4 regions of the Priestia sp. TSO9 genome follow, and region 2 is predicted to be linked to each of the others. Evidence: riboswitches for the same ligand, from Rfam matches in the RefSeq annotation. Region 2 holds a riboswitch; each other region holds the start of a gene.

The links. A riboswitch is a leader RNA that binds a small molecule or an ion and turns the genes downstream of it on or off. The one in region 2 is predicted to bind thiamine pyrophosphate.
Region 1: linked by a shared signal. The riboswitch ahead of LJC66_RS02570 (thiamine phosphate synthase) and the one ahead of LJC66_RS04195 (acetylornithine deacetylase) in region 2 are both predicted to bind thiamine pyrophosphate.
Region 3: linked by a shared signal. The riboswitch ahead of tenA (thiaminase II) and the one ahead of LJC66_RS04195 (acetylornithine deacetylase) in region 2 are both predicted to bind thiamine pyrophosphate.
Region 4: linked by a shared signal. The riboswitch ahead of thiT (energy-coupled thiamine transporter ThiT) and the one ahead of LJC66_RS04195 (acetylornithine deacetylase) in region 2 are both predicted to bind thiamine pyrophosphate.

Annotation. Positions count from the first base shown of each region.
Region 1 covers NZ_JAJEKD010000008.1:72,231-79,633, reverse strand. Annotated here, with positions in the region: gene LJC66_RS02585 (thiazole synthase) at 1-492, opposite strand, end outside; gene thiS (sulfur carrier protein ThiS) at 498-701, opposite strand; gene thiO (glycine oxidase ThiO) at 698-1,825, opposite strand; gene LJC66_RS02570 (thiamine phosphate synthase) at 1,809-2,432, opposite strand; TPP riboswitch at 2,555-2,656, opposite strand; gene LJC66_RS02565 (hypothetical protein) at 2,815-3,030, opposite strand; gene crcB (fluoride efflux transporter CrcB) at 3,078-3,467, opposite strand; gene LJC66_RS02555 (fluoride efflux transporter FluC) at 3,468-3,884, opposite strand; gene LJC66_RS02550 (amino acid ABC transporter substrate-binding protein) at 4,208-5,029, shown strand; gene LJC66_RS02545 (amino acid ABC transporter permease) at 5,013-5,717, shown strand; gene LJC66_RS02540 (amino acid ABC transporter ATP-binding protein) at 5,748-6,482, shown strand; gene LJC66_RS02535 (nucleoside hydrolase) at 6,517-7,403, opposite strand, start outside.
Region 2 covers NZ_JAJEKD010000009.1:269,766-277,168, forward strand. Annotated here, with positions in the region: gene LJC66_RS04170 (DUF6612 family protein) at 1-244, shown strand, start outside; gene murQ (N-acetylmuramic acid 6-phosphate etherase) at 401-1,306, shown strand; gene LJC66_RS04180 (MurR/RpiR family transcriptional regulator) at 1,319-2,173, shown strand; gene LJC66_RS04185 (PTS transporter subunit EIIC) at 2,264-3,625, shown strand; gene LJC66_RS04190 (MupG family TIM beta-alpha barrel fold protein) at 3,622-4,632, shown strand; TPP riboswitch at 4,852-4,954, shown strand; gene LJC66_RS04195 (acetylornithine deacetylase) at 5,069-6,346, shown strand; gene tenA (thiaminase II) at 6,352-7,023, shown strand; gene LJC66_RS04205 (ABC transporter ATP-binding protein) at 7,016-7,403, shown strand, end outside.
Region 3 covers NZ_JAJEKD010000013.1:498,524-505,926, reverse strand. Annotated here, with positions in the region: gene LJC66_RS10795 (sodium-dependent transporter) at 1-132, opposite strand, end outside; gene LJC66_RS10790 (hypothetical protein) at 309-491, opposite strand; gene LJC66_RS10785 (TspO/MBR family protein) at 794-1,540, opposite strand; TPP riboswitch at 1,776-1,874, shown strand; gene tenA (thiaminase II) at 1,970-2,659, shown strand; gene LJC66_RS10775 (aldehyde dehydrogenase) at 2,688-4,088, opposite strand; gene LJC66_RS10770 (ArsR/SmtB family transcription factor) at 4,102-4,404, opposite strand; gene LJC66_RS10765 (SDR family NAD(P)-dependent oxidoreductase) at 4,417-5,196, opposite strand; gene LJC66_RS10760 (helix-turn-helix domain-containing protein) at 5,505-6,740, shown strand; gene LJC66_RS10755 (phytoene desaturase family protein) at 6,815-7,403, opposite strand, start outside.
Region 4 covers NZ_JAJEKD010000013.1:922,027-929,429, reverse strand. Annotated here, with positions in the region: gene LJC66_RS12900 (hypothetical protein) at 1-37, shown strand, start outside; gene LJC66_RS12895 (amino acid permease) at 73-1,512, opposite strand; lysine riboswitch at 1,615-1,799, opposite strand; TPP riboswitch at 1,974-2,074, shown strand; gene thiT (energy-coupled thiamine transporter ThiT) at 2,107-2,715, shown strand; gene LJC66_RS12885 (ethanolamine ammonia-lyase reactivating factor EutA) at 2,872-4,287, shown strand; gene LJC66_RS12880 (ethanolamine ammonia-lyase subunit EutB) at 4,314-5,684, shown strand; gene eutC (ethanolamine ammonia-lyase subunit EutC) at 5,699-6,412, shown strand; gene eat (ethanolamine permease) at 6,434-7,403, shown strand, end outside.

The DNA of each region.
Region 1 (7,403 bases), on a different contig from region 2:
ATTAATAATACCTTGACCTGAACCGATAGGCGAAGCTCCTGGCATAATGGCATGTACGCCTAACTCCTCTAAACGACGCGAAAGTAAAACATCATCTGATGTGTAAGGTAAAACGGTAAAGCCCTCTTTTAACAGTTCTTCACTAGCTTTTAATGTTTCAACTGGATCAGGAAGCAGCGTCTTATCACATCCAATTACTTCTACTTTCACCATATCACAAAGTCCAGAAGCCTTTGCTAATTTAGCAATACGTACGGCCTCTTCTGCATTTTTTGCTCCAGCAGTGTTAGGCAAAAGAGTGAAACGCTTCACATCAAGCGCTTCTAGTAAATTAGGCTGATTTTGATCAAAAATATCCATTCGTCTAACAGCAAATGTTAAAATTTCTGTTTCCGACTCTTCTACCGCTTGACGCTGAGTCATAAAGTCCGGAAATTTCCCTGTTCCTAATAATAAACGTGAATTAAATGTATATTGTCCAATTTTTAACATACTCTTCATCCTCCTCCTACAAATGAAACGACTTCTAACGCATCTCCATCTTTTAAACTTGCATCACTATGTTCTTCTTTTTGTAAAATATTCTTGTTTAGCTCAACAATTACCACTCGTTCATGCAGGTTCTGAGCCTGCAACAAGTGCTGAACCGTTTCAATTTCCTCTCCAACAGTAACGGTCTTACCATTAATGATTAGATTCAATGAACTCCCTCCATTACTCTAGTTAGCTGAAATGATGTAAAAAATGAATGATTCGGCTTTTTCCTTAACAAAGCATCAGCCATAATTTTTCCAGTTGCAGCACTTAATAAAATACCGTTTCGGTAGTGGCCAAACGCCATGTGTAGATTCACTATTTCAGGATGCTCTCCTAAATAAGGCCAGCCATCATTTGTTTGTGGACGAAGACCTGCCCATGCTTTTTCAAATGTGGCTTCTTTAATAGCCGGCAGAAGCGCAGAAGCTTTATTCAGCAAAAATTGAATACCTTGTGCAGAAACCGTCTTGGTAAAATCATGCTGTAGCTTAGTTGCCCCTATTACGATTCTTCCACCAGTCTTTGGCACTAAGTAAAAACCTTCATCTAAAAATATCGTTTTAGAAAGCAAAGGCTTATGACTTTGCAAAGCAATACACTCCCCTTTTACAGGAAACACCTGACCTAAATGTTCAGAAGAAATAAAGCGTTTAGCCCATGAGCCTGCTGCAATAACTACTTTTTCTCCATAAAAAGATCCTTTGGACGTCTGTACACCTTTTACTGTTTCATTTTCCATAATAAGAGAATGAACGTCACAGTATTCGAATATATCTGTTCCGTGATACAAGGCTCCATGAGCAAGAGCTTGCGTTAACTTAGCCGGAGCTAGCTGGCCGTCCCCCGGTATTGTAATGGCTCCGTATATGTCTGGAGAGAGCCCGGGTTCTAACAAACGCGCTTCTTTTACATCAATCCATTTTACATGTTCATCCCACCTGTGGTGCTGAGCGGCTTTTTTCTTTAATACGTGTGCATCTTCTTCTGTTACAGCGACTTTTAATAAGCCTTTTTGAATGAGCTCTACGTCGATGGCCGTTTTTTCTTTTAGTTCCTTCACCAGCTCAGGAAACATGCTTCTGCTCTTAATAGCAAGGTCTAAAAGAGGACCTTCTTCATCAATTTCAGCTTGAGCACCTAAAATACCAGCGGCTGCACTTGAAGCTTCACAACCAATTTGATTGCGCTCAAGAATGGCTACTGATGCTCCTTGTTTTGACAAATGATAAGCGATAGAAGAGCTAATTATGCCTCCTCCGACTAACAGTACATCATAATGCTGCTTCATTTTCTCCACCTCCAGATGTCCATATATGAGAATATTGTTTAATCGCTTTAAGGGGATCTTGCGCAAGCATGACACTAGACATCACAGCTATACCATGTGCTCCTGTTTGCAGTACCTCTTTGGCATTTCCAGGTGTAATCCCACCAATCGCAATAACTGGTATCTCCACAGCGTCTACTACTTCTTTTAGCGCTGCTATCCCTCGACTTTTTAATCCTTTTTTTGAATGAGTTGAATAAATATGTCCGTATAGAATATAATGAGCGCCATCTTTTTCAGCTTCTAGAGCTTCTTCCACAGAGTGAACTGATTTTCCCACAATAAGAGAAGGAAATGCGTCTCTAACACACGAAACATCTAAACTATGATAGGCAAGCTGTACGCCTTTTGCTTTTAAAGCATGCGCTACATCAACTCGGTCATTTACAATAATTTTAGAGCGACAAAATGGCAGGCTTTCTAGCAAACATTGAATCTGCTTTGCCGTTTTCTTTTTTTCTCTAATATGAATGACACCCACAAAAGGCTCAATAGCCGTTAAAATGTCCCGAACCTCTTTAACTGGCTGCTTATCTGTTGTAATGACATGAAATTTAGGAATATCCATATGATCGAAACCTTTCCGTTCAGAATAAAGAGAAATTTCAATCACTTCATCTTGTGTAGAGGGCTTGATTACATACAAAAAAACCACTCTACAACGTAGAGTGGTTAGCATGTATCGTTATGTAAACATGATCGCCACTTCCCTACGCTGGTACAAACCAGATCAGGTTCAAAGGGTCCGAAATACATTCGTCTCAGCTTCAAAAAGCTCCCCTAGTGATTGCTATTTATTGATTTTGTTTTTGCACTTAAAATTATAACACAACTAGATGTAAATACAATATCTCTTTATGCTCTTACGGCTCTCTTCCTTTTATAGATGTATCTTTTAAGCTTCTTTACTAAGAGGCCCGGCGCACCGCATCATTCTGCTTTTTATATAGTTAGTAATCGGTATAGTCGTCAAATTCTTCTTTGTCTTTTTCCTTTTTCCGATCCCATATAAACAGCAGGAGTAACATAATAAAAGTTAGAATATAAAAACCGTAAAAAATAAATGCCGCCACAACATTTATAAATAAAAATAAAAAACCGATGATCTGACCTGCAACAGCTACAATCAACAAAATGTATTTCCAAACTTCTGCTTTTCTATCCATTCTCTACTTCTCCGTCTTTTTGTTTTTCCCTACTAGAAACGTTCTCTTTACTTAAATAAAAACGTTCCTGCAATTAAACCGACTGTAAATAAACCAACTGTTCCAAATGCTGAAATCCCCACGTAAGCCAACATTTTCCGATAAGATTTTTCTCGAATTAACTGTACGGTTTCCACACTAAACGTTGAAAAAGTGGTAAAGGCACCAAAAAAACCAATGCCAATCATTAAAAATATTGAATCATCATAAGCATGACTCGGAACCTTTCCATAATAACTACCGTAAAAAAGACCAAGGCCAAACGCACCGAGCAAGTTTACAAACAGCATTGATACTGGAAAAGGAGGGTTTGAAACTGCTTTTGTAACTTTTAAACCCAAAAGATAACGGCATATTCCTCCAGCTGCTCCACCAAGTGCCAAGCTCACTATGCTCATTTACTTCACCTCATGTACTTTCACTAAATTTTCCCCTGCCGCTTCACCGCATAGATAGCCTGCTAAAGCAAGAAGGATTCCACCTACTAAAGAGACAATGACATAAATGGCTCCCCCAAATAAATGGTGCTGAGTGAGAGAAATGACGTCTCCTGCAAACGTTGAATACGTTGTAAAACCGCCGCACACGCCAACTCCTAGTCCAAGCTTTATCCATTCTTTTGGCTTTTTCCACACAAAAAATCCTGTTAATAGGCCTAGTATGAAGCTTCCTAATAGGTTTTCGATTACCGTTCCTATTGGATAGCCCGTATATAATAAGGAAAGATTCAGCAAATAACGTGCATATGTACCAGCGATAGCGCCAAAGGCAATTGAGATTAAGTTTATGGCTTTCATCATATCGCTCCGTTTCATAAATTCTTCTTTAAGTGTACCATAAGGAATTTATTTCTACCTTAACATTTAACTATATGTTTATTGCACCAAAAGTCATGAAAAAATGAAAGAGAAAATCGTCGCATGAAACTTCCTTTTTACTCCTCAAATATCCCTTAAAAATCCACTTAATCCAAATTTTAAAATCTTTCTGTATCCTTATGACAAACCGTGTATAGAAGGTATATTTCCCTTATTTTAAGTCACATTAATCGTATAAGTTTTTTTTGTTGACTTTTGCTGTGTTCTTGTTTAGTATCACAGAGTATTATTTCCTATCAGAATACTAGGGGGTTTAGAAAATGAAGAAATTTGCTGCACTTTTGTCGCTACTATTAGCTTTCACAGTTGTGCTTGCCGCATGCGGTTCTAGCTCAAAAAATGAAGCAAACAATGGAGACAATAAATCTTCACAAGAAGATTTATATAATAAAGTGAAAAAAGATGGCGTATTAACAATTGGAACTGAAGGTACATACCCTCCGTTCACTTTTCATGATGACAAACAAAAGCTAACTGGGTTTGATGTAGAATTGGCTCAAGAAGTAGCTAAACGTCTTGGCGTAAAAGCTGAGTTCAAAGAAACACAGTGGGATGGCATGTTTGCTGGATTAGATGCTAAACGATTTGACATGATTGCTAATGAAGTTGGTATTCGTGAAGATCGTCAAAAAAAATACGATTTCTCTGATCCATACATCCAGTCAGGGGCTGTATTAATTGTTCGTAAAGACGAAAAAGATATCAAATCATTTAAAGATTTAAAAGGAAAAAAATCAGCGCAGTCATTAACAAGTAACTATAAAGACATGGCTCAATCTTATGGTGCAAACATTACGAGTGCTGAAGGTTTTGCTCAAGCAGTAGAACTAATGAGCGCAAACCGTGTTGATGCTACAATCAATGATAAATTATCGTTCCTTGACTATAAGAAAAAGCACCCTAACGCACCTATCAAAATCGCGGATGAAAAATCCGATGGTGCTGCAAGCGGCTTTATGTTTAGAAAAGACAGCGGTAAGTTAGTGGATGAAGTAAACAAAGCATTGAAAGATATGAAAAAAGACGGAACATACGCAAAAATTTCTAAGAAATGGTTTGGCGAAGATGTTTCTCCTAAATAATATTTTTCCTGATGGAGAGCGATTGAATCAATTGATTTCAATCGCTCAATCATCTCTTTTACCAATGCTAAAGGGAGCTATTCAATATTCTATTCCACTAACATTAATCACGTTTGTACTCGGTATCATTTTAGCTGTCTTAACAGCCTTGGCTCGTTTATCATCTATAAAAGTTTTAAATATAATTGCGCGCATCTATGTATCGATTATTCGAGGTACACCGCTGCTTGTGCAATTATTTATTATTTTCTACGGCTTACCCAATTTAGATATAACAATTGACCCATTTATCTCTGCTGTTATTGGATTTTCATTAAGTGTAGGTGCGTATGCATCTGAAATTATCCGAGCAGCGATTCAATCTATTCCTAAAGGACAGTGGGAAGCTGGTTACTCACTTGGTATGACCTATTCCCAAGCGTTAAGACGGATTATTTTACCGCAAGCAGCACGTGTATCGATTCCGCCATTATCTAACTCTTTTATTAGCCTTATTAAAGATACGTCACTTGCATCGCTTATTCTTGTTTCTGAGATGTTCCGTAAAGCTCAAGAAATTGCTTCGACTAACTATGAATTTTTACTTCTTTATAGTGAAGCAGCGCTCTTGTACTGGATTATGTGTACAATCTTATCCATTATCCAAGGACGCATTGAAATAAGACTAGATCGTTACGTATCTAAATAACCGTTTCGAGTAGCTAAAGGAGTTTTTTATATGATTAATATCAAAAATTTGCATAAATCATTCGGTGATTTGCAAGTATTAAAAGGGATTGATTTAGAAGTTGAACAGGGCAAGGTAATTGTATTAATCGGTCCTTCTGGATCGGGTAAAACTACTTTTTTACGTTGCTTAAATCTGTTAGAAATCCCAACAGACGGCACGATTGAACTTGATAAAAAAAGCATGAATTTTACCAAGCCTGTTCGTAAAAAAGACATTACTTCATTTCGAAGTCTAACAGGTATGGTCTTTCAAAACTATAACTTGTTTCCTCATAAAAATGCTCTTGAAAATGTTATGGAAGGTCCTGTAATTGTAAAAGGTGTTTCCGCTCAAGAAGCAGAAAAAAGAGGGAAAGAATTATTAACACGAGTTGGCTTAGGAGACAAGCTCGACTTTTATCCTTTCCAGCTGTCTGGCGGACAACAACAGCGTGTTGGCATCGCCAGAGCAATGGCGATGGATCCAAAAGTTATGCTGTTTGATGAGCCTACTTCAGCTCTTGATCCTGAGCTTGTAGGAGACGTTCTTCAAGCGATGAAAGACTTGGCAAAAGAAGGAATGACGATGGTGGTGGTAACTCACGAAATGCGCTTTGCCCGTGAAGTAGCGGATGAAGTTATTTTTATGGATCAAGGTGTCATTATGGAAAGAGGGACACCGGATCAAATATTTTCAAATCCTCAGCAAGAGCGGACACGTCAATTCTTGAATATGATTCATTAAAAAGGTTGCACACTTTCATGTGCAACCTTTTTCTTTATTTGACTACTGCTTTTTTCATTAAATCGGTAATGTACGTAAAGAATGCTTCAGCTGTGACGTCATATACGACATCTACAGGTCGTCCCTCTTCGGAAATTTCTGTTCTTCCTTGGCTCGGTGTTTCTGTATGCACAATACTCGAAACGGTTTTTACCTTCACAAGTGTTGAATTCCCTGTAAATGCTGTTGTGAGTACATCCCACAAATAATATGTTGAATTGGTTTCAACGTGTACAAGCGGCGGGCAAGCCGCGTAGCACTGCCCTACAAAGTCTACTCCTTCATATCTTCGAAGTGAAGCCCACATTTGACGAATAGCGGGCGTTAAGGGAACTTGATTCGTGCTTTCTAAAGCAACCATCTCAATTTTAATTTTGCTTTCCCATACTTTCGCTACTGCTTCTGGATCCCAAAAAGCATTCCACTCCGCCGTTCCATCGTGTTCGGGCTCTTGCACGTTTCCTACTTCTTGAAATGTACCGCCCATCCATACTAACTTGTCAATTTTCTCTTCTATTTCCGGCGCTTTTTCCAATGCTCTTGCTAAATCTGTTAACGGTCCTGTAAACAATAAAGTTGTTTTCCCGGCTGTGTGCTGCAATGTCTCGATTAAATGATCATGAGCAGGGAGCTGACTTATTTTTGTTTGTACTTCCCCTTTTTCATTTAAAATCGGTAGTGCATCCACATAAAACGTATGCATGCGCCATTCTTTTGGAAATGGATTCATGCCGCGTGAAGTAGATTTGGCTACCTCGATATCATAACTTCCAAAACGATCAATAATCTTTTGGCTTGCGCTGATACCTGGCTCTAGATATCCGTCAGCGGGAATGACAGATACTCCCGTTACTTTTACATCATCCATTTGCAGCAGTAAAA
Region 2 (7,403 bases):
ATTTAACGATGCAAGTGTATTAGCGGAAGTCATGACACCACTTGCGGAAAAATACCAGGCGGGTGAGCTGAGTAACGAGCAGTTAGTCAACGAACTTATTAACGGAGTAGCAAAACGCTATCGTGAGCCAGTTGAATTACTTCCAGCAAAAACAGTCCCTGTACACGTCGTAAGAAATGGTGAAAAAGATTACGAAGTTTTAATGCAAGATGAGTATCTGTTAACATTTGCTCAGCAATCATAGATAGACAAAAAAAGATTTCGGATATATGCCTGAAATCTTTTTTTATGTCTCATTTAAAATATAATTTCAAACATAAAAATAAATAATTGAAATTATATTTCAATCGAACTATAATAACCATAAAGTCACTACAAGATGAAAAAGGAGCCAAAAAAGATGAATGAACAGCTTACGTTATTAACAACGGAGTCTCAAAATGAGCAGACAACAAAGATCGATACAGCTAGTACAAAAGAAATTCTAAACATAATGAATAAAGAAGATCAAAAAGTGGCGCTGGCTGTACAAAAAGTACTTCCAGACGTAGCGGTGGCAGTTGAATTTGTAAGTGAATCGTTTCAAAAGGAAGGCCGGCTTATTTATGTCGGAGCGGGAACAAGCGGAAGGCTGGGAGTATTGGATGCTGTTGAATGCCCGCCTACTTTCAGTACCAATCCCGATCAGGTACAGGGATTGATGGCTGGAGGAGAAAAAGCATTTGTTAAAGCAGTTGAAGGTGCTGAAGATAAAGAAGAATTGGGAGCAGCAGATTTACAAAAAATTCATTTGAATGAACGAGACACAGTCATTGGAATTGCTGCAAGCGGACGCACTCCTTATGTGATTGGTGCATTAAGATATGCAAAATCTGTAAAAGCTAAAACGGTGGCGCTGTCTTGCAATGGTCATTCTCTTATTGGAAAAGAAGCGGACCATAGTATTGAGGTGGTAGTAGGTCCGGAAGTGCTAACAGGTTCTACAAGGTTAAAAGCAGCAAGCGCTCATAAAATGATTCTCAACATGATTTCTACCGCGGCTATGATCAAAGTAGGAAAAGCGTATGAAAACTTAATGATAGATGTTCATGTGAGTAATGAAAAGCTTAAAGAACGGGCGATAGGTATTATTTGTAAAATTACAGGTGTTTCTTATGAGCAAGCAAGTCAAACGCTTGAAGAAGCAAATAATGAGGTAAAAACAGCAGTGGTTATGATCAAAACAAATGAAAATTATGACACCGCGAAGATGTTGCTGAATAATGCGGGTGGTTATGTGAGAAAAGCGATTGAACATTACGTATAAAGGAGAGAAACGATGTCAACAGGCGGATTAACAATGATTAAAAACACGGTGGCTAAGCTTCCTGATTCGGAGAGGAAAATTGCTGAATATATTTTAAACAACCCGCATACTGTGGTAAACAGTACGGCTGGAGAATTAGGTAGACTAGCGAATGCTAGCAGTGCTGCTGTTATTCGTTTGTGTAAATCTATCGGGGTTAGCGGGTTTCAAGAATTAAAGGTAAGAGTAGCCGGTGATTTAGCTAGAGATACGGAGCAAGGATACCGCGATATTGAAACAAATGAAACGATTCAATCTATTGTCAAAAAAACGGCAAGCAACAGCATTCAAAGTCTAAGTGATACGGCCGAGCTTGTGAATTATAAAGAAGCAGAGCGGGCTGTTTTAGCGCTGATTGAAGCCAAAAATATTCATTTTTTTGGAATCGGTGCTTCACATATTATTGCGATGGATGCGCAGCAAAAATTTCTTCGAATTAATAAAAATGCCACGGCTTTTGCAGATAGCCATTTAGCAGCTACACTCATCGCAAATGCAAGTAAAGACGATGTAGTTGTGGGCATCTCTTTTTCAGGAGAGACTCCTGAAGTAAGCAACGTCTTATCTTTAGCTAAAAATCGCGGAGTAAAGACGATTAGCTTAACCAAATACGGACAGTCTACCGTTTCGTCTTTAGCAGATATTTGTTTGTATACGTCTTATTCTCAAGAAGCGCCGTTTCGAAGCGCAGCTACATCGTCTCGTTTAGCCCAGCTTTATGTGATTGATGTACTATTTTTAAGTATTGCAGCGCAGCAGTATGACCAAACGATTGAGTATATTGATAAAACAAGGGATGCCATTCAGTTTTTGAAAACTAAGAAATAAAAAAAGAAAGCGATTACAAAAAAGGGGATTTTGTGGTCTGTTTCCTCAGTACCGTATCCATCTAAGAGGAAAATACAAAGGGGGATTAACATGTCTTTAGATAATCATCAATTAGCAAAGGTTATTTTGGAGATGCTTGGGGGAGCATCAAATATTGAAGCGTATACGCATTGTATGACGCGGCTGCGCGTGACTGTAAAAGATGATTCAATTGTAAAAAAGGCAGATATACGAAAGCTTGAAGGCGTACTCGGATTAGTGGAAGAAGAAACGCTGCAAATCATTATTGGTCCTGGAAAAGTAAACAAAGTAACAGAGGAGTTTGAAAAGTTAATTGATGAATCTGGCGGTATTAATTTAGAAAACCGTGCGACTCAGCGGAAATCGGAGCTGAAAGAAAAAAATGCAACTCCGTTTAAGCTCTTGCTTCGCCGAATTGCAAGTATTTTTATTCCGTTAATACCTGCTCTTGTAGCATCTGGACTTATCACCGGAGTGACAAAAGCAGCAGTTCAAGCGAAGTGGCTTCCTGCAGATTCACAGATTGCTATTCTTTTAACCGTTATCGGAAGCGGCTTATTTGCTTATCTTGGTATTTTAGTAGGTATTAATGCGGCAAAAGAATTTGGCGGTTCGCCGGCTTTAGGGGGCTTAGCAGGTATTTTAGTCATTAATCCTGCCGTAGCTGATATTAAACTTTTTGGTGAAGCACTTTTGCCGGGTCGGGGTGGCTTAATAGGAGTCTTGCTTGCAGCAATCTTTATGGCCGTAGTGGAAAAACGAGTGCGTAAATTTGTCCCTCAGTCACTGGATATTATTATTACACCAACCGTTACGGTGTTAATTACAGGCATTATTACGTATGTAGTATTCATGCCAATCGGCGGCTTGATTTCAGACGGAATCACAAAAGGCCTTTTAGGAGTTTTAGAGGTTGGAGGAGTTGTAGCAGGCTTTGTTTTAGGGGCAACATTTTTGCCGCTCGTCATTACAGGACTTCATCAAGGTCTTACTCCTGTTCATTTAGAGCTTATCAATTCAATTGGAGATGATCCGCTTCTTCCTATACTAGCAATGGGCGGAGCCGGTCAGGTCGGTGCAGCTTTTGCTATCTATATCAAAACAAAGAAAAAGCGTTTAAAGCGAGCAATTGGAGGCGCTCTTCCTTCAGGGCTGCTTGGAATTGGAGAGCCGCTTATTTTTGGAGTCACACTTCCTTTAGGACGCCCCTTTTTAACCGCTTGTCTTGGAGCTGGGATCGGCGGAGCGTTTCAGGCGCACTTTCATATTGCGACTGTAGCAGTGGGAGTCTCAGGTTTGCCGCTTACGTTTTTAGTTCATGCGCATCAAATTCTTCTTTATTTACTCGGGTTAGTTGTTGCTTACGCAGCCGGCTTTGTTTGTACGTATTTCTTTGGATTCAACGATGAAATGGCGAGAGAGTTTGAATGATTGGCATTTCGTTTTATTTAAATGATAGTGATGCTAAAAAAAGATTAATAGAAGCAAGTGAGTGCGGCGTCACACGTGCATTCACTTCGCTTCACATTCCAGAGGAAAAAGGAGATTTGGCTGAACGGGCAAAAGAACTGCTTCATGTGGCTAGAGATTGTGGAATAAGCGTGTATGCAGACGTATCCAAGCATACGCCGGTTCATTTAGGTATTGAAAGCCTTATGTCGCTATCTTCACTTGGCGTATCTGGTATTAGACTAGACGATGGGTTTAGCACAGCAGAAACTCTTTCGCTTGCGAATGAATTTTATATTGCTGTTAATGCAAGTACGTTATCCAAACAAGAAATTGAAGCACTCTTATGTGCAGGTCTTCATCACCATCAGCTGCTTGCATGGCATAATTTTTATCCTCGACCTGAAACAGGGCTTGAAGAAACATTTTTTCAACAGCAGACAGATTTATTTAATGAACTTCGTATCCCAGTCTGCGCTTATATTCCCGGGGAAGGAGAAAAGAGAGGCCCTATTTATCAAGGTCTTCCTACTAGAGAAAAAGACCGTAATAGATGCCCTTTTACCTCTGCAGTGGATTTATACGGCTGCGGAGTAGCGGAGGTTTATATTGGAGATTCATGCGTCGGTTCAAGTTTATTAAAGCGTTTAGTTCAATATCAAGAAAGCAGCATTATTCCGCTGCGCATTCGTTCACCTCATATAGAGGGAACGTACAGCGTGCGTCCAGATGTATCAAGAGACGCTCTGCGTTTAGTTGATACTCGATCTGTAAAACCAGTGCCGCCATTTCATACAGTCGAGCGCAGAATCGGAGCAATTACAATGGACAATGATGGCTACGGACGTTACAGAGGAGAGGTTCAAATAGCTAAAACGAATTTGCCTGCAAATGCGAATGTGAACGTGATTGGGTATGTGATAGAAGAAGATCATGAGCTGCTTTCGTTAGTGAAACCGAGGCAAAAACTTGAGCTTATTCCTGTCTGAATGGAAAAACGGTGTATTTTTAAAGAAGCCGATAGCTAACTAGTAAGCTTATAAAAGTAAAGAGCACATACTACTGAAAAAAGGTGTGTGCTTTTTATTTTACTAAAAAGGAAACTATTTTCATTGCTAAATCATGAACCTTTCTATTGAATAAAACGCTTTACTATGATAAAACTATTACAGGTAAACATATGATAATCGTTTAATTTTATAGAGATACAACGCCACTAGGGGTGCTTTCTAAGCTGAGAGAGACGAGAAGTCTTAACCCTTATGACCTGAACTAGGTAATACTAGCGTAGGAAAGAGGTATTGTAATGGATGTTTTGTATGGTATTTCCTTACGAACTCGTTATAATAATTTTTTGTATATAAACAAAAACACTTCTTTCCTGCGAAAGAAGTGTTTTTTTATGCGTAAAGGAAGGTGTCATACATGGAAGAAACAATTGATTTGCTTGTCAAACAGGTAGAGGATCGCAAAGGGGAGCTAATCCAGTTAGTAAAAACGCTTGTTTCATATAAAACGCCAGCGCCTCCTGCACGAAATTCTCATGAAGCGCAGCGCTACGTAGCGGATTTTCTTAAAAACTGCGGTTTTTCCATCGATATGTGGGATTTATATTGCAACGATCCTATTGTAGCGGGCACGTTAAAAGGAAAAAAATCAGCTGACTATCAAAGTTTAATTATTAACGGGCATATGGATGTAGCTGAGGTACAAGAAAATGAAAAGTGGGAGACAAATCCATTTGAAGCTGTGGTAAAAGACAACATGATAATCGGACGCGGAGTTGCTGATATGAAAGGCGGCTTGGCAGGAGCATTATTTGCAGTTCAGCTTTTAACAGAAGCAGAAATCGAACTGCCGGGAGACTTGATTTTTGAATCCGTTGTAGGAGAAGAAGTGGGAGAGGCAGGTACGCTGCAATGCTGTCAGAAAGGATATACAGCTGACTTTGCGCTTGTTGCCGATACGAGTGATTTACATATTCAAGGTCAAGGCGGAGTGATCACGGGCTGGATTACGATAAAAAGCAGTAAAACCTATCATGACGGTACACGCCGAAGTATGATTCATGCTGGAGGAGGGCTGTTAGCTGCGAGTGCTATTGAGAAGATGGCAAAAGTGATCGGAGTGCTGCAAGAATTGGAGCGCCACTGGGCTGTTACAAAGAGCTATCCAGGGTTTTTGCCAGGGACAAACACGATTAATCCAGCAGTGATCGAAGGTGGAAGACATGCTGCTTTTATTGCAGATGAATGCAGGCTGTGGGTCACCGTTCACTATTATCCTAATGAATCATACGATCAAGTATCAAAAGAAGTGGAAGAATACATTTTAGCTATTGCAAAAGCAGATCCATGGTTAAAAGATAATCTGCCAACCTTTGAATGGGGAGGCACGTCAATGATTGAAGACAGAGGAGAAATCTTCCCCTCATTAGAAATTGATGAAAATCATGCTGGAGTACAGCTGCTTGCAAATACTCATGAACAAATAGAAGGGAAAAAACCTCCAATTGATGTGTCAACTAGCGTAACAGATGGGGGATGGCTAGCTGATGCGGGGATTCCGGCCGCTATTTACGGTCCGGGAAATTTAGCAAATGCACATGCTGTGAACGAACAATTAGATATAAATCAGCTTGTTCAATATACAAAAGTGATGGTGCAGTTCATTTATACGTGGCTGCATACGCATAAGGAGTGATCATCATGAAATTTAGTGAACGATTATACGAAAAGCTGCAGCCTATTTGGCGTCAAAATCATAATCATCCCTTTGTACAAGGAATGGGAGACGGAACGCTTGAAAAGGAGAAGTTTCGCTTTTACATGATTCAAGATTACCTTTACCTAATTGATTATGCCAAATTATTTGCGATTGGAGCCATGAAAGCTACCGATCTTCAAACGATGGGGAAATTTGCTGCACTTTTGGATTCTACATTAAACGAAGAAATGAGCCTGCACCGTGAGTATGCCAAGAAATTTGAAATCAGCGAAAAAGAATTAGAAAAAGCGCAGCCATCTCCTACAACGCTTGCATACACACACTATATGCTGCACGTTGGTCAAAGCGGAACATTAGCTGAATTAGTGGCGGCTCTTTTGCCTTGTATGTGGAGCTATTGGGAAATAGGAAAAGAACTCAGTGAAAAGCCTGGAGCTGAAAATGAGTTTTATCGAGAGTGGATTGAAATGTACAGCTCAGAAGAATTTGGAGAACTAGCAACATGGTGCATTAATTTATTCGACTCACTTACTGAAGACAAATCAGAAGCGGAGTTAGAAAAGCTCGAAGAAATTTTCTTAAATACAACGCGTTTTGAGTATATGTTCTGGGATATGGCTTATAACGAAGCGATGTGGCCAATTCATGAATAAGTCTGTGTTATCTTTTCAAAACGTCAGTTTTACGTACAAAAACGGTGATCAACCGATTTTAACATCATTAAACTTAGACGTGAAAGAAGGCGAGTTTGTCAGTATCGTTGGAGCGAGCGGTTCTGGGAAAAGTACGTTGTTTCGTCTCATTACAGGTCTTGAACAGCAGAGTGAAGGCGATATCGTGATTAATGGACAGTCTTATGAAAAGCGGCTTGGAAAAGTGGGCTACATGCCGCAGCAAGATTTGCTTCTTCCGTGGCGCACGATTTTAGACAATGCAGCGCTGCCGCTTGAGCTTCACAATGTGTCAAAAGCAAGTGCTCATAAGCAAGTATCTCAGCTGCTCGAAGAGTTTGGTTTAAAAGGGTATGAAGATC
Region 3 (7,403 bases), on a different contig from region 2:
CGCAAAAAACGCTCCACCGCCACTGGTTCCCGTTACGTATGGAAACTTCCATATCGCTCCTAGACCAATTGCTGCCCCAGCAGATGCTAAAATAAAACCGAGGCGTGAAGACCACTGATTTCCTTTACTCATATAATGTTACTCTCTCCTCTTCTAAACTCAAAACTCACCTGATTAGTACTGTACCATAAATGCAGAAGAAAATCATTCCCGTTTTACTTTTTTCTATAAAACGATATCTATATAGAATAGAAAAAATGAAGAAGCAGCTGCTTCTTCATTTTAAGGTCGGTGTTTCTATTCAAAATTTATTCTCTGTACGATGATTCATCTCCACGGTAGGCTTCTTGATTTGAAATTTCTTCAATATGCATATGCCCTTCTCTCTCTAAACGAAGGACCGTACGCTCTGCATCTTCATAGCTCTCGCACGTCACTTGTTTATATTCCATATCATCTTTATCTGTGTAGGCGACTAAATATGTTTCCATTTTAACTCCTCCTATATAACCTGTATGTAACGTATGTTGCCTTTTTCGTTTATTTCTAAACATATAGGCTCCAAACATAAAGCCTAGCATACTATAATAGCGGAACTTCAATTTAAAAAAGTTGAATTTTTCATTATGCGCCGATGCAACATGGAGGTTACACTTATGACATTTATTTTATCATTCGTACCAATTGTTGTTCCTTTTGGTATTTTAATTAGCTTAATTGCTTTTACAGCTGCTTTTTTACAATCAAAAGAGCATCATAAAAAGCTCTAGCTTACAAAAGCTAGAGCTTCTTTTTAAAAACGTCTATAGCGTTTAATCAGTCCCACAATAATGGCAATTGCTAATAAAACAATCGAAATGATAACAGTAATGACAATTGGCTGATTTCCACTTTGCTTCACTGCAATGGCAACATAAGCCCAGATAAAAACAAGCGGATAAACAGCGTCTCGGTTTTTTAATGTAAACACAATGCCCAGCGCAGCTCCTACCAGCAGCATAATGATCGTCCATGCTAACTCGTTTAGGCCAAGCAAGCGCTGTATTCCATTTGCTTGAAATACGACAAACACATTGACGATAGTCGCAACAGAAATCCATCCAAGATAAAGCGAAATTGGCAGACGCATAAACCATGTCGTCATCCGAGAATGCTGAATAATGGAATACACAATCATTAATGTACCTAAAATAAAGAGCATAACTAAAAGGGATAACTTATAGTAATCGTTTTGGAAAATAAAGATCCACGCACTATTTAACAAACAGTTTAGAAAAAACCAAATGCCGATACGTGCATATATTTCCTTTTGATCTTCTCTTGCAAAAAATTGGCGTATAACCCAAATGGTTAATAACAAATAAATAACGCCCCAGATAGCAAAGGCATAACCCGCTGGTGTAAACAACGTAGGAACTTGCGCAGAAGCCTCTGCCGTTGTTTTTCCTCCTATTGGAATGGCATTTGCTAAATAATTCACAAGCAGTGTAATAGCCAAGCCTACTGCATTTAATATAGCATACAAACGAAATTTCGCCATTTTGTTCTCTCCTTTCTTCTATTTATATGGGAATGTTTCGGAGACGAAAACGGCTCTTCCCTTCATTAATACCTCTTCTTCCCTAAAAATATGCATTTTTAAACAAAAATGATTAAAAATAGCTTTAAGAAGCTCCCTCTTTAAGAAATTTAAGAAATAAAAACGGTTAGCGCACATTTTCCCATAACGCTTTCTATTTTTCAGAATATATGGTAAGTTAAACATAGATTAATAGGAAGTCCACTAGGGGTGCCCACCGGCTGAGACAAGTTTTCTTGATCCCTTTGAACCTGATCTGGCTCATACCAGCGTAGGAAAGTGGCAATGTTCAGTTTTTTACTGTCCTTTGCCACTCCGTTTATAAACGGAGTGTTTTTTATTTCCTTTATGTGCTTGTTTGTGACTTCCTCATATTAAAGGAGGATTTTGATGTCATTTTCATCTCAATTAAGACAAGAAGCAAACTATATTTACGAAGCCATTTTTAACCATCCTTTTATTAAAGGAATTGCTGAAGGAAACGTGCCAAAAGAAGCGCTGATTCACTACGTTTCTCAAGATTACGAATACTTAACAGCATTTGTTCGCATTTACGGCGCTGCTTTAACAAAATGCCGCACGCGTACCGAAATGGAAGCCTTTAATGCCGGCATTTCTACGGTATTACATAGTGAAGTACATCCTCACAATAATTTTTGTGAAGTAGCAGGCGTACGTTATGAAGACCTTCACACTGAGACGCTTTCACCGACGGCCAGCCACTACATTAACCATATGACAAGTGTTGCGCACACAGGCAGCTTAGCGGAAATCATTGCAGTGCTTCTTCCATGTCCATGGACGTACGTTGAAATTGGCCAGCGCATTACAGAACAAGTAAATCCATCTCCTTCTCATCCTTTTTATGAATGGATTCAGTTTTATAATAATGAAGAAATGAATGGCACAACACAATGGTTTTGTAACAAGCTTGATGAACTCGCCGAACAAGCGACTGAAGAAGAACGTAACCGTATGAAAGATCACTTCATCAAAAGCTGTGAACTGGAGTATTTATTTTGGGAAATGGCATATACCCAAGAAAAATGGCCGCTTTCTCAGCTTTCACTTTCAAAATAACGAAAAAGCCTCCTGTCAGGAGGCTCTTTTATTTCAATAATTTTTTGATCATTTTCAAGCTTTGTTTTTCCGAAGGATAGCGGAATGACAAATCAAACTTGGTTGTTTGAGACAGCATGCTTTTAAAATGAGTGAATGTCTGAAAGCTGTCTTTTCCATGATATTGACCCGTGCCGCTTTCTCCCACTCCGCCAAACGGCAAATATGGCGTAGCGATATGCATAAGCGTATCGTTTATACAGCCTCCTCCAAATGAAAGGCGCTCCGTTATGACGTTTTGCACATCTTCACTTTCTGTAAATAAGTAAAGAGCTAACGGCTTAGCTTTTTCTTGAACTTTATGAATGACTTCGTCTAGTGTTTCATATTCAATCATAGGAAGAATAGGTCCAAAGATTTCTTCTTGCATAACATCTGATGTCCAGCTTACTTCACTTAACAACGTAGGTTCTATTGTTAGCGTGTCCTTATTGTACCCGCCTCCAACTATAGCATTTCCGTCTTTTAAAAACTCAACTAGCCGAGTAAAATGGCGCTCACTGACAATACGGCCGTAGCGGTCGCTTTCAAGCGGATTGTTACCGTAAAATTGAGAAATTGCTTCGCGAAGTTTTTCTACAAGCTGCGCTTTTACCTTTTTATGCACGAGCAAATAATCGGGAGCAACGCACGTTTGGCCTGCATTCATCCCTTTCCCAAACATAATTCGCTTCGCTGCAAGATCTAGATTTGCGTCTTCATGTACAATGCACGGACTTTTTCCGCCTAGCTCAAGCGTGACGGGGATAAGCTGCTTCCCTGCTTCTTGCATAATAATTTTCCCTACATTTACACTTCCCGTAAAGAAAATATAATCAAGGGGCTGTTTTAAAAGCAGGCTTGTCGTGTCTACAGCCCCTTCAACCACCGTCACAAATGCTGGGTCAAAAGCTTCAGCAAGTAATTCTTGTATAACGCGAGATACGCTAGGCGTTAGTTCAGAAGGTTTTATAATCGCCGTGTTTCCAGCGGCAATCGCTCCTACTAAAGGAGACAGTGCTAATTGAAACGGATAGTTCCACGGAGCAATAATTAACGCGACTCCATACGGTTCAGGAACAATTTTCCCTTTAGAGCCCACATGTGTTAAAGCGGTTTTTACTTTTTTAGGCTTCATCCATTTTGCTAAATGCTTAAGCGTAAACCGAATTTCCTCTAGTAAAATCCCAATTTCCGACGTGTACGCCTCTACTTCAGATTTATTTAAATCTTGTTTTAAAGTATCCATAATTCTCTGCTCGTTTTGTTTGACTGCGTCTCTTAGCTTTTTCAGCGCTTGAATGCGGCTGCTGATACTCTTTGTCTTTTGCGCATAGAAGTATTGTTTTTGTGTAGAGACAATATGCTCAATGACCGTTTCATCTGTGATATAAAATTGCTCGTGGTTCATCTCTTTCATCTCCCTATAAACATTCGCTTTCAACTGTAGCAAGCAAGTTTTTTAATAGCTCAACTGCCTCATTTAAAGCTAATGAATAATATCTCTGCGTTCCTTTTTGCTCAATTTGCACAAGCTTTTGATCGCGTAAAATTTTCAAATGATGAGAAATTGCCGGTCGTGATAGCGTAGACTCGTTTGCAATTTCATTTACGGTTAAAGGCTCTTTTTCCGCGAGCAGCAAAATAATATCTTGTCTTGCTGAATCACTTAGCGCCTGAAAAATAGGAATGCTGGCACGAAATAACTCGACTGCTTTTTCACTCATATAGATTCCCCTTTATTTAATTTCTTGTGTTCTTCGGACAACGGATGTAAGCCACTTTCTTGGCACGAAGCGCGGGATGAACGTGGCGAGACGAAACTGCACTCCTGGTACGATAACCGTCTGCCCTTTCATAAATTTTTTATAGCCAACTTTCGTTACTGTTTCTACATCCATTGCACCGCTTTGAAAAAGCTTGGAGCTGCTTAGCTGGGCGCGGTCGCTAAAACCCGTTTTAGTTGGACCCGGGCATAGAGCGCTTACCGTTACATTGGTACCTTTTAATTCATTTTCAAGGGCCTCTGTGAAAGACAATACGTACGCTTTTGTTGCATAATACACCGTCATAAGCGGACCCGGCATAAATGCAGCAACGGACGCAATGTTTAAAATTTTACCGTGATTTCGTCTGACCATATCCGGTAAAAATAATTTTGTTAAATGAGTTAATGATCGGATATTTAAGTCAATCATATTTAACTCGTCGTCTAAAGCTGTTTCAATAAATTTGCCGTATAGTCCAAAACCAGCATTATTCACTAAATAGTCAACGTGCATTTTTTTATTTTTAAGTTCTTCATATAGTGACTGTATCTCTTCTTCTCTTGATAAATCCTTAACAACCGTTATCACGTCAATATTATAAGTAGATTTTAAATTCTCTCTAATCGCTGTTAGTTTATCAGCGCTTCTGGCAACTAAAATTACAGGATGCCCATCCTTTGCGAATTGATAAGCTAACTCTTTACCTATTCCTCCGGACGCACCGGTGATAAGTGCATAATGCTGTGACATAGTGTTCACTCCTTATGTTTATATGTTCAAGAACTTAAACGTTTAAACTTATCTTATAGGATTCATTTTTTCCCGTCAACTGTTTTCTATACTCTCCTTTTCTTTTATGTTTTCCATTTTTGCCATTTGCGCATTTCTGTACATTTTTTTACAAAATATGCGTTTTCTTTACATAGAAGGCTAATGTCGTCTAGTTTTGACAACCTTTGTCACCTAGCAGGAAAACAAGTGAAGATATGGTGAATACAACATACAACAAATAATCCATTACATAGTTGGATGAAAATAGATAAGGGAGGAAATGAAAAATGATGGAGACATATACAATTAAAAAAGTAAGTGATCAATTAGAGGTAGAAAAGAAAACGCTAAAACAATGGGAAAAATTATTGGGCAGCTATTTAACAATTGAACGAGTAGATGGGGCCCGTGTCTATACAGAGGAACAAATTGAATTATTTAATGATATTAAACAGCTGTTTGATGAACAATGTACGTTAGATGAAGTCAAAGAATATGTTCAGCTGCTGATAAAGGAACAAGAAGAGCAGGAACATTTAGTGATGGAATCAGAGGCAGCGGTTTCAAAAGAAGAAGAACCGCCACAGTTGAAAACAACAGCTAAAAAAGAAAATGTCATTGATTTTCAAGAACATTCCAATAAACAAATGAAACAAGAAAAGAAAAAGGCTGCCGAAAAGCAGGAAAGCATTTCAGAAAACAAGCAAGAGAAGACCCCTCCTATACCTGAAGCACGATTAGCTACTGAAGAAGAAAAGCAGGCTATTTCTGCTTCTATTGAAGAGCCAAAACCAAACGACCTTGTTGTGAATGAAAAAGAACTGCTTCAAGGGGAATTAGTAGAAGCTGTTCGCCGCTATGAAGATGTGTTTGAGGTACTTGATACGTTTAAAGCTGATTTGTTAAAAGAAATGCGAGAAGGTATGCGAAATGAAGTTCGCGAAGAAATTGTAGGAGAAGTAAAAAGAGAGCTTGAAAAAAGTGCTACTCAAACTGTAGAAATGGTGGAGTCGGTCGGGGCATACATCTCTGAGTCTTCAGAACGCAGCGCAAGAGATGTAGAAAATATGTCTAAAAAAATTATCCGTTCTAACGAAAAATCGTTTGATGAAGTCACTTCTTTGATTGAAGATTATTCAACAATCGCTGAAGAGAAAACTGAGGATATGCGCCTGTTCATGAAAGATGTGATGGAGAATGCGGATGAATCCTCTAAAGAAATGCAGTATTTATTAGACCGATTCTCAAGCAATTCCACCGTTGCGATGAATCAAGTAAAATTTATGGTTGAAAAATTAAACAATTCTTCAACTAATACAACAGAAGAGCTTCGTGATTTAATTGATTCAATGAATGAGGAACGAGTCTATTATTTAAAAGAAATGGAGAAAGAACGTAAGCTTCATCGTCAAAGCGTAGCTGAACGCGAAGAGATGTTTAGTGATTTTGTCCAAACCTTTAGACAAACCGCCGCTGCTGATATGAAGCGAAAAAGGAAGTGGTGGAAGCTGTTTCTCTCCTGAAAACACCGGCCCTATGGTAATAGGGCCGGTGTTTTTTAATAGTATGAACAATCGTAGTTTGTATGTAAGAAATGTTAAGGTAACGCGTGGCGATGAGACGTTATACTTTGAAAAACATGATAGCCGCTTACCGATACGCCTATAGTTCCTGCTCCTGGAAATACTGTATCTCCGCATAACCACATTCCTTGTAAGCCAGATCGATGCGAAATGCTGTTGAACAAGGCATGATCTAACGTTTGCGGAAAGCCTCCCACTCCGCCGCTTGGGCGAGAAGTGAACCTTTCCCATGCTTTAGGAGCTCCCGAAATTTGATGCTCTGCTTTTTCAATGCTAGGAATAATGGTTTTAATGCCTGCTACCATTTTTTCTTCAAGAACTTGTTTTTGAAGATCATAGGCTTCTTTGGTACTCCACTTGCTAAGATCAATGTGAGTAGACGCTGTAATTGTACGCTTGCCTTCAGGCGCTCGAAAACGATCATCAGGATGAGAGACTGAGAGAAATAAATGATTTCCTTCCGTCATTTCCCCTTGTTCGGATTGAAGTACTTGCTGAAACAACTCTACCTTTTGCGGCAGATCTCTTTCATCAATCGCAAAATACATCGAAAACGTTCCCCACTGCGGAAGCTCGCTTTTTTCTTTTGCCCGCTTATGAATA
Region 4 (7,403 bases), on a different contig from region 2:
CTATATATCTCTTCATTTTGCTGATCAGGTCACATAAAAAAGCTCTCTATTCAAAAGAATAGAGAGCTTTTTTTATTCGTATTTTTTTACTGTTACTTGGCATTCTTTTAACGGAATAAGTTTTGACTTTTTCGTCCATTTGTATCCTAACCAAACAATTAAGAATAAAGGAAGTCCGATATAAGAAACAAGTACACCGTACCAGTCAATCGAATCACCCGTAAACGCCGAATAGTTTTGACCTAAAATGACAACAGCACATAAAATAAAGGCAAAGATAGGACCAAACGGGAAAAGTTTTGCATGATATGGAAGTTCACTCAAATCATGACCTTGGGCAACAAATGCTCTTCTAAAACGATAGTGGCTGATGGCAATTCCTAACCAAGCAATAAAACCAGACATACCAGAAGCGTTAAGTAACCACGTGTATACCGCACCGTCTCCAAAAAATGAAGCACCAAATGCAAGTGTACCGACAAGTGCCGTTGCGATTAAAGCATTAACCGGAACGCCTCGTTTATTTACTTTTGCTAAGAACCTCGGTGCTTTTCCATCTTTCGCTAAGTTCCACAGCATACGCGTAGAAGCATACATACCTGAGTTACCAGCAGATAAAACGGCTGTTAAAATAACGGCATTGATAGCTGATGCTGCAAACGCCAGACCTGCTCGTTCGAATATTAAAGTAAATGGACTTACCCGCACATCATCACTTGCTAATGAATCCGCTGTGTATGGAATAAGCATCCCGATAACAAAAATAGCTAAAATATAAAATAACAAGATGCGCCAGAAGACTTGTTTAACTGCACGAGGAACCGTTTTTTCCGGATCTTCACTTTCTCCAGCTGCGACTCCAAGCAACTCTGTTCCTTGGAATGAAAAACCAGCAGCCATAAAAATACCTAAGACAGTAAAGAATCCACCGTGAATGGGTCCATCACCAAGCGTGAAGTTTTTAAAACCTGGTGCTTCATTGTTAAAGATACCAAAAATCATCATAATACCAATAACTAAAAAGATGATAACCGTTACTACTTTAATTAACGAAAACCAAAATTCAGATTCACCAAATCCTTTTACAGAAAGGTAGTTAAGCCCAAACATAATTAATAAAAACAGGGCACTCCATAAAATAGAAGAAGAGTTTGGGAACCAAAATTTCATAATAAGGGCTCCAGCAGATAATTCAGCTGCAATCGTAATAGCCCAGTTATACCAATAGTTCCAGCCGAGAGCGAAACCAAAGGATGGATCTACAAACCGAGACGCATACGTACTAAACGAACCGGCTTCAGGCATATAAGCTGCGAGCTCCGCTAGGCTGGTCATCAAAAAGTAAACCATGACACCAATGATAGCGTAAGCTAAAAGCGCTCCCCCAGGTCCTGCTGTGTGAATTGCTCCACCACTTGCTAGGAATAAGCCGGTTCCGATGGCTCCTCCTAATGAAATCATCGTTAAGTGGCGAGATTTCAACCCACGTTTTAATTCTTGCTGCTCTTGCATAGATAAATACTCCTTTCGAATGTACGGAAAGAGACGGGATAACATAAAAAAAGCCCGCAGTATATGTGCGCGCTTTTAAATCTGAAAACCGCGTCAACCTTCCGTGAAGATAGCTCTTCACATCACTCGCATGATGTGACAGTTCTGTTCCTGTTCGGAGACAGCCCCAGCTTAAATCAACCGAGAAGTGATCTAAACTTCGGCAATTTTTCCTTTCAAGCAACATCCTCAATGTTCTCTGCATTTCCGTTGCTTTACTATTAAAAACTGCGACCTCTACCTCATCGATTAGGATGAGGGTTTTTTATATTCATTTGACATAAAAGAAGTATACCAAATACTAAAACGATTGTCATTATAAAAAATAGATTCAGAAAATAGAAACATCTTTGAAATCTCTCGAATCTATTTTGTTACATATGATATAATGAATGTTGTCATAATACTACATAAATATCCGAACGTACCACAGGGGGAGCCGCCGTGCTGAGAGTGAACAAATTGTTCAGACCCTTCGAACCTGTTAGTTAACGCTAGCGTAGGAATGTGGGAATAGTAGCATATATTTGCTTACTCCTGTGTAAACCGTTTGATATGAATGATTCAAAAACAGGAGTGAGAAACGTGAATAAAGCATTACCTTTACAGGCTAAAATTGAAATAGCTATTTTTGCAGCATTAGCACTTCTACTTGATCTTTTGCCTTCCATTAAGATTGCAACGGCTGTGAGTATTTCGTTCTCCATGGTGCCCATTTTTATTATGTGCTTTCGCTGGGGAGTAAAAGGCGGGGCTCTATCTGGTCTATTATGGGGGCTTTTACAGTTGGCAACAGGAACGGCTTATATTTTAACAGCGCTGCAAACGTTTATTGAATATATTGTGGCTTTTGCTTTTATAGGTTTTGGAGGTATTTTTTCGCAATCTATTAAAACAAATTTAGCTAACAATAACAGATCAAAAGCTTTTGTTTTGATTGTTTTATCCCTTATTATCGGCAGCTTCGCACGGTATTTCTGGCACTTTATTGCGGGTATTATTTTCTGGGGATCATATGCGCCAAAGGGCATGTCCGCTCTATGGTATTCTTTTTCAATGAACGGGATTTCAATGGTAGGATCACTAATAGCCTGCTTAATCATTCTTTCACTATTAATTCCATCGGCATCAAGAATGATTATAACTAAATCACACTCATCATAAGCAAAAAGACTAAATCTACCAAGATTTAGTCTTTTTTGTCATTTGTCACCTTTGTTTACACAAAAGTGTGTCAGGTTTGATAACATAGTTAGTGAAATATTCAAAAAACTGTTTTATGATAATCACCATATTCAAACGAGATAAGGGATTGATAGCATGCTACAGAAATGGATCACGAGCATAGGTTTAGATATTGGAACAAGCACAACGAAACTGATTGTAAGCAAGCTGTTAATAGCAAATCAACAAAATCAGTTTACGCTGCCAGGCTGTCAAATTATTGATCGTCGCGTAACCTATGCAAGTTCTATCTATACCACCCCTATGCTAAACGATGTTGAAATCGATGTTCAAAGATTAACGGTACTACTAGAACAAGAGTATAAGAATGCAGGAATCTCCTTAGATCAAGTGGAAGCAGGTGCTGTTATCATCACAGGAGAAACGGCCAGAAAGCAAAATGCAGAAAGTATCGTTCACTATCTAGCCGAACATGCTGGGGATTTTGTTGTTGCAACAGCTGGCGCTGACCTGGAAGGAATATTAGCAGCAAAAGGATCAGGAGCAATCGAACATTCTGCTGAAACAAATGCAGTAATTGCCAATATTGATGTAGGAGGAGGAACTGCTAACATCGCTTTATGTCAAAATGGAAAAGTTATAGAAACGTTTACACTGCATGTGGGGGGAAGATTAATTCGTCTGAATTCAGACGGTTTTGTCACCTACGTTTCGTCTCATTTAACTGAATTTTTGAAAAATAATTCTTTAACACTGCGAGAAGGTGAAAAAGCAACATTTGAAAAGCTCTCGTCTATCTGTCAATTACTAGCTGAAGAAACCGTGAATTATGTAAATGCGCTGAATCAAAATTCCTCGCTTCTCGTTTCTCCTCATACAAGATTTTCTATCCCCGAAATGATCATGGTTTCAGGAGGAGTAGGAGCAATGATGGAGAAGCAAAAGCCAAAAACAGTGAAAGAAGTGGCCATACATGGAGACGTTGGTCCGCTTCTAGCATATCATTTTCAATCCATCCAAGTTTCTCAAGCCGCTGAGACAACGCGCGCTACTGTAATTGGGGCTGGTATGCAAAATACAGAAGTTAGCGGATCAACTGTATACATTGGGTCTAAGCGGCTGCCGTTAAAAAATATCCCGATTGTAGAGATACCTGTTCAGCAAGAAGAGAAATGGAATCCGCTGATGTTTCAAGAAAGAGCTCGAGCGGCATGTATGCAGGCTTCAACTATTTTCAGCGCAGAAGATCCCCCCGCTGCTATTGCTTTATCTCATTTTCCTTACTGCAGCTATAAGATGCTTCAAGAATTAGCAAAAGTAATAAGCGCTGAATTTATTGCTTGTTTTAAAGGAGCTAAGTGCCTCGTTGTTCTATGCGAGCAAGATATTGCAAAAGCTTTAGGACAAGCATTAGCTAAACAGAGGAAAGAGTTAGAAATTATTTGTTTAGATCAAATTGATTTTACACACGGAGATTACATTGATCTAGGGTTACCAGTAGCTGGAGAAGCGATCTTCGTTTCCGTTAAAACGCTCGCTTTTTCATCATAATCTACTAAATATAGAAGGAGGAAACGATGTTTAAAACTACACGATTGTTAGGAGAAACATTTTCATTTTATAGCTTAAAAGAAATCATGGCCAAAGCAAACGAAGAGCGTTCTGGAGATCAACTCGCAGGAGTTAGCGCTGAGTCAATGAAAGAACGAATGGCAGCAAAGCAAGTTCTAGCTGATATCACACTTGCTGATATCAGAAACTACCCGCTGCTCAGCGCAGATGAAGACAACGTCTCGGCATTAATCGAAAGTCAGATTGATTCATCTGTTTACGACATTATTAAAAATTGGACAGTAGGGGATTTAAGAGAATACATTTTATCCGATCAGCATAGCGGAGAAGACCTTCTTGCACTTAGCAAAGGATTAAGCAGCGAAATGATTGCGGCGGCTACTAAAATTATGTCCAATTTAGATTTAATTCAAGGAGCTGACAAGATAGAAGTGCAAACTACTTGTCAAACGACTATCGGCCAAAAAGGAGTATTGGCTTCTCGAGCCCAGCCTAATCATCCTTCAGATAACTTAAAGGGAATGAGAGCATCTCTATACGAAGCGTTAAGCTATGGAATTGGAGATGCGGTTATCGGAATTAACCCTGTTATTGACACAACGGATAATATCTACGCGCTTTTGAATGAAACAAAAAATATAATCAATGAATGGGCAATCCCGACTCAAAACTGTGTGTTGTCACATGTGACGAGTCAGATGAGAGCAATTGAAAAAGGAGCATCTGCTGACTTGATTTTTCAAAGTTTGGCAGGCACAGAAGCCGGTAATGATTCATTTGGAATTTCACTGTCTATGCTTGATGAAGCGACAGCGTTAATTCATGAAAAAGGGACGGCAAAAGGTCCGAACCGCTGGTATTTTGAAACAGGACAAGGTTCTGAACTGTCATCAGAAGCTCACTATAATATTGATCAAGTAACGCTCGAAGCTAGATGCTACGGCTTAGCTCGTCACTATAAGCCTTTCTTAGTTAATACGGTTGTTGGATTTATTGGACCTGAATATTTATATAACAGCAAACAAGTTCTACGAGCTGGGTTAGAAGATCATTTTATGGGCAAGATGCACGGCCTGCCTATGGGAGTAGACGTATGTTACACCAACCACATGGATGCTGATCAAAATGATATGGATAATTTAAGTATGCTTCTGGGAACAGCTGGAGTGAACTTTGTCATAGGAGTGCCCATGGCTGATGACTGCATGCTAAACTATCAGTCTCTTAGTTATCATGACATCGCAACGGTGCGTAATGTGTTAGGCCGCACCCCAACGCCGTTATTTCAAAAGTGGCTTGAAGAACAGCGTATTGTGGCCAACGGGCGCTTTACATCAAGAGCTGGAGATCCAACTATTTTTATGAATTTGATTTAAGGAAGGTGCTTACTATGATACCAAAGTCAAATCGAGATCCACTAGAAACACTTAAACAATTTACCCCTGCCCGCATAGGTGTCGGACGTACAGGAACAAGGCCGCTAACAAAAGACGTTTTATCTTTTCGCACGGATCATGCTGCAGCCGTCGACTCTGTATATGGAGTAGTTTCAGAAGATATTTTAGCCGAGTTTAACCTTTTCTCTGTGAATACACGCGTGAAGTCAAAAGAACATTATTTAAAACGGCCGGATCAAGGAAGGTTATTAGCAGATAACGCTAAGAAAGAAATTTTTAAAAACTGCGTGCACCGGCCTGATATACAAGTAGTAGTCTCGGATGGGCTGAGCGCCAAGGCAATTGAAGAAAATATAAGTGACGTCTATCCAGCTTTAATTGACTCCCTGCAGTCATATGGACTTCATATCGGGACTTCATTTTTTGTAAAAGGGGGAAGAGTTGCGTGTATGGATGAAATAGGCGAGATCATAAAGCCAAAAGCACTTGTGCTATTGATTGGGGAGCGACCTGGACTGGTCAGTGCTGAATCAATGAGTGCTTACATGTGCTATGAACCTAGCAAAGGCAAAAAAGAGTCTGATCGTATGGTCATTTCTAATATTCATAAAAGAGGGACGCCTCCTATTGAGGCAGCCGCACATATCGGTACTATGATTGACAAAATGATTAAGCAGCAAACAAGCGGTGTACATCTTATTGTCTAAACATCAAAAGGAGGAGAACGTATGGCGTTACAAAAACAATTAAAACCTATTCATTTATGGGCTATTTCAGTTGGTATGGTTATTTCAGGACAATACTTTGGGTGGAATTACGGGTTTGAACAAGGCGGGATTATCGGACTTGCAATTGCAACCTTAATTGTAACTGTGTTTTACACCACGTTTATGTTCAGTTATGCAGAGCTTTCAACATCTATCCCGCAAGCAGGTGGACCTTCAGCTTATGCAAGAAGAGCACTTGGACCTTTTGGGGGATATATCGCAGGAATTGCCTGCTTGCTTGAATTTATTTTTGCTCCTCCTGCTATTGCGGTCTCAACAGGAGCATACCTACACTTCCTTATTCCAGCCGTTAACCCTGTATACGCAACGGTAGGAGCTTTTATCTTCTTTGTTTTATTAAATTTAATCGGGGTAAAAGAAGTAGCAGTGATTGAGCTTACAGCTACCATTGTTGCACTAATTGGTTTATCTATTTTTTATGTAGCTGGTTTGCCTCATGTACAAACATCGAATATTTTTAATGATCATTCATTTATTAATGGGCCAACAGGGGTACTAGCAGCGATTCCGTTCGCTGTTTGGTTTTATCTGGCAATAGAAGGAGGAGCAATGGCAGCGGAAGAAGTGGAAAATCCTAAGAAAAACATTCCTAAAGGATTTATTGGAGCGATTATTACTCTAGCAACCGCAACGTTGTTTACACTATTTGTAACAGCAGGACTTGGCGGAGGAAGCGGGAAGCTAGCCGATTATCCACTTCCACAGGCGCTGTCTTCTGTATACGGAAACGGCATTTCAACCGTTGTTGCTATTATCGGGCTATTTGGCTTGATTGCTAGCTTAAATGGAATCATCATGGGATTTTCAAGACAAACCTATGCGCTTGCACGAGATGGTTACTTTCCTAAATTTCTCGCTAAAACGAATAAAAAAGGAGTTCCTGTCGGCGGTTTGTTGATTCCGGGAGCAA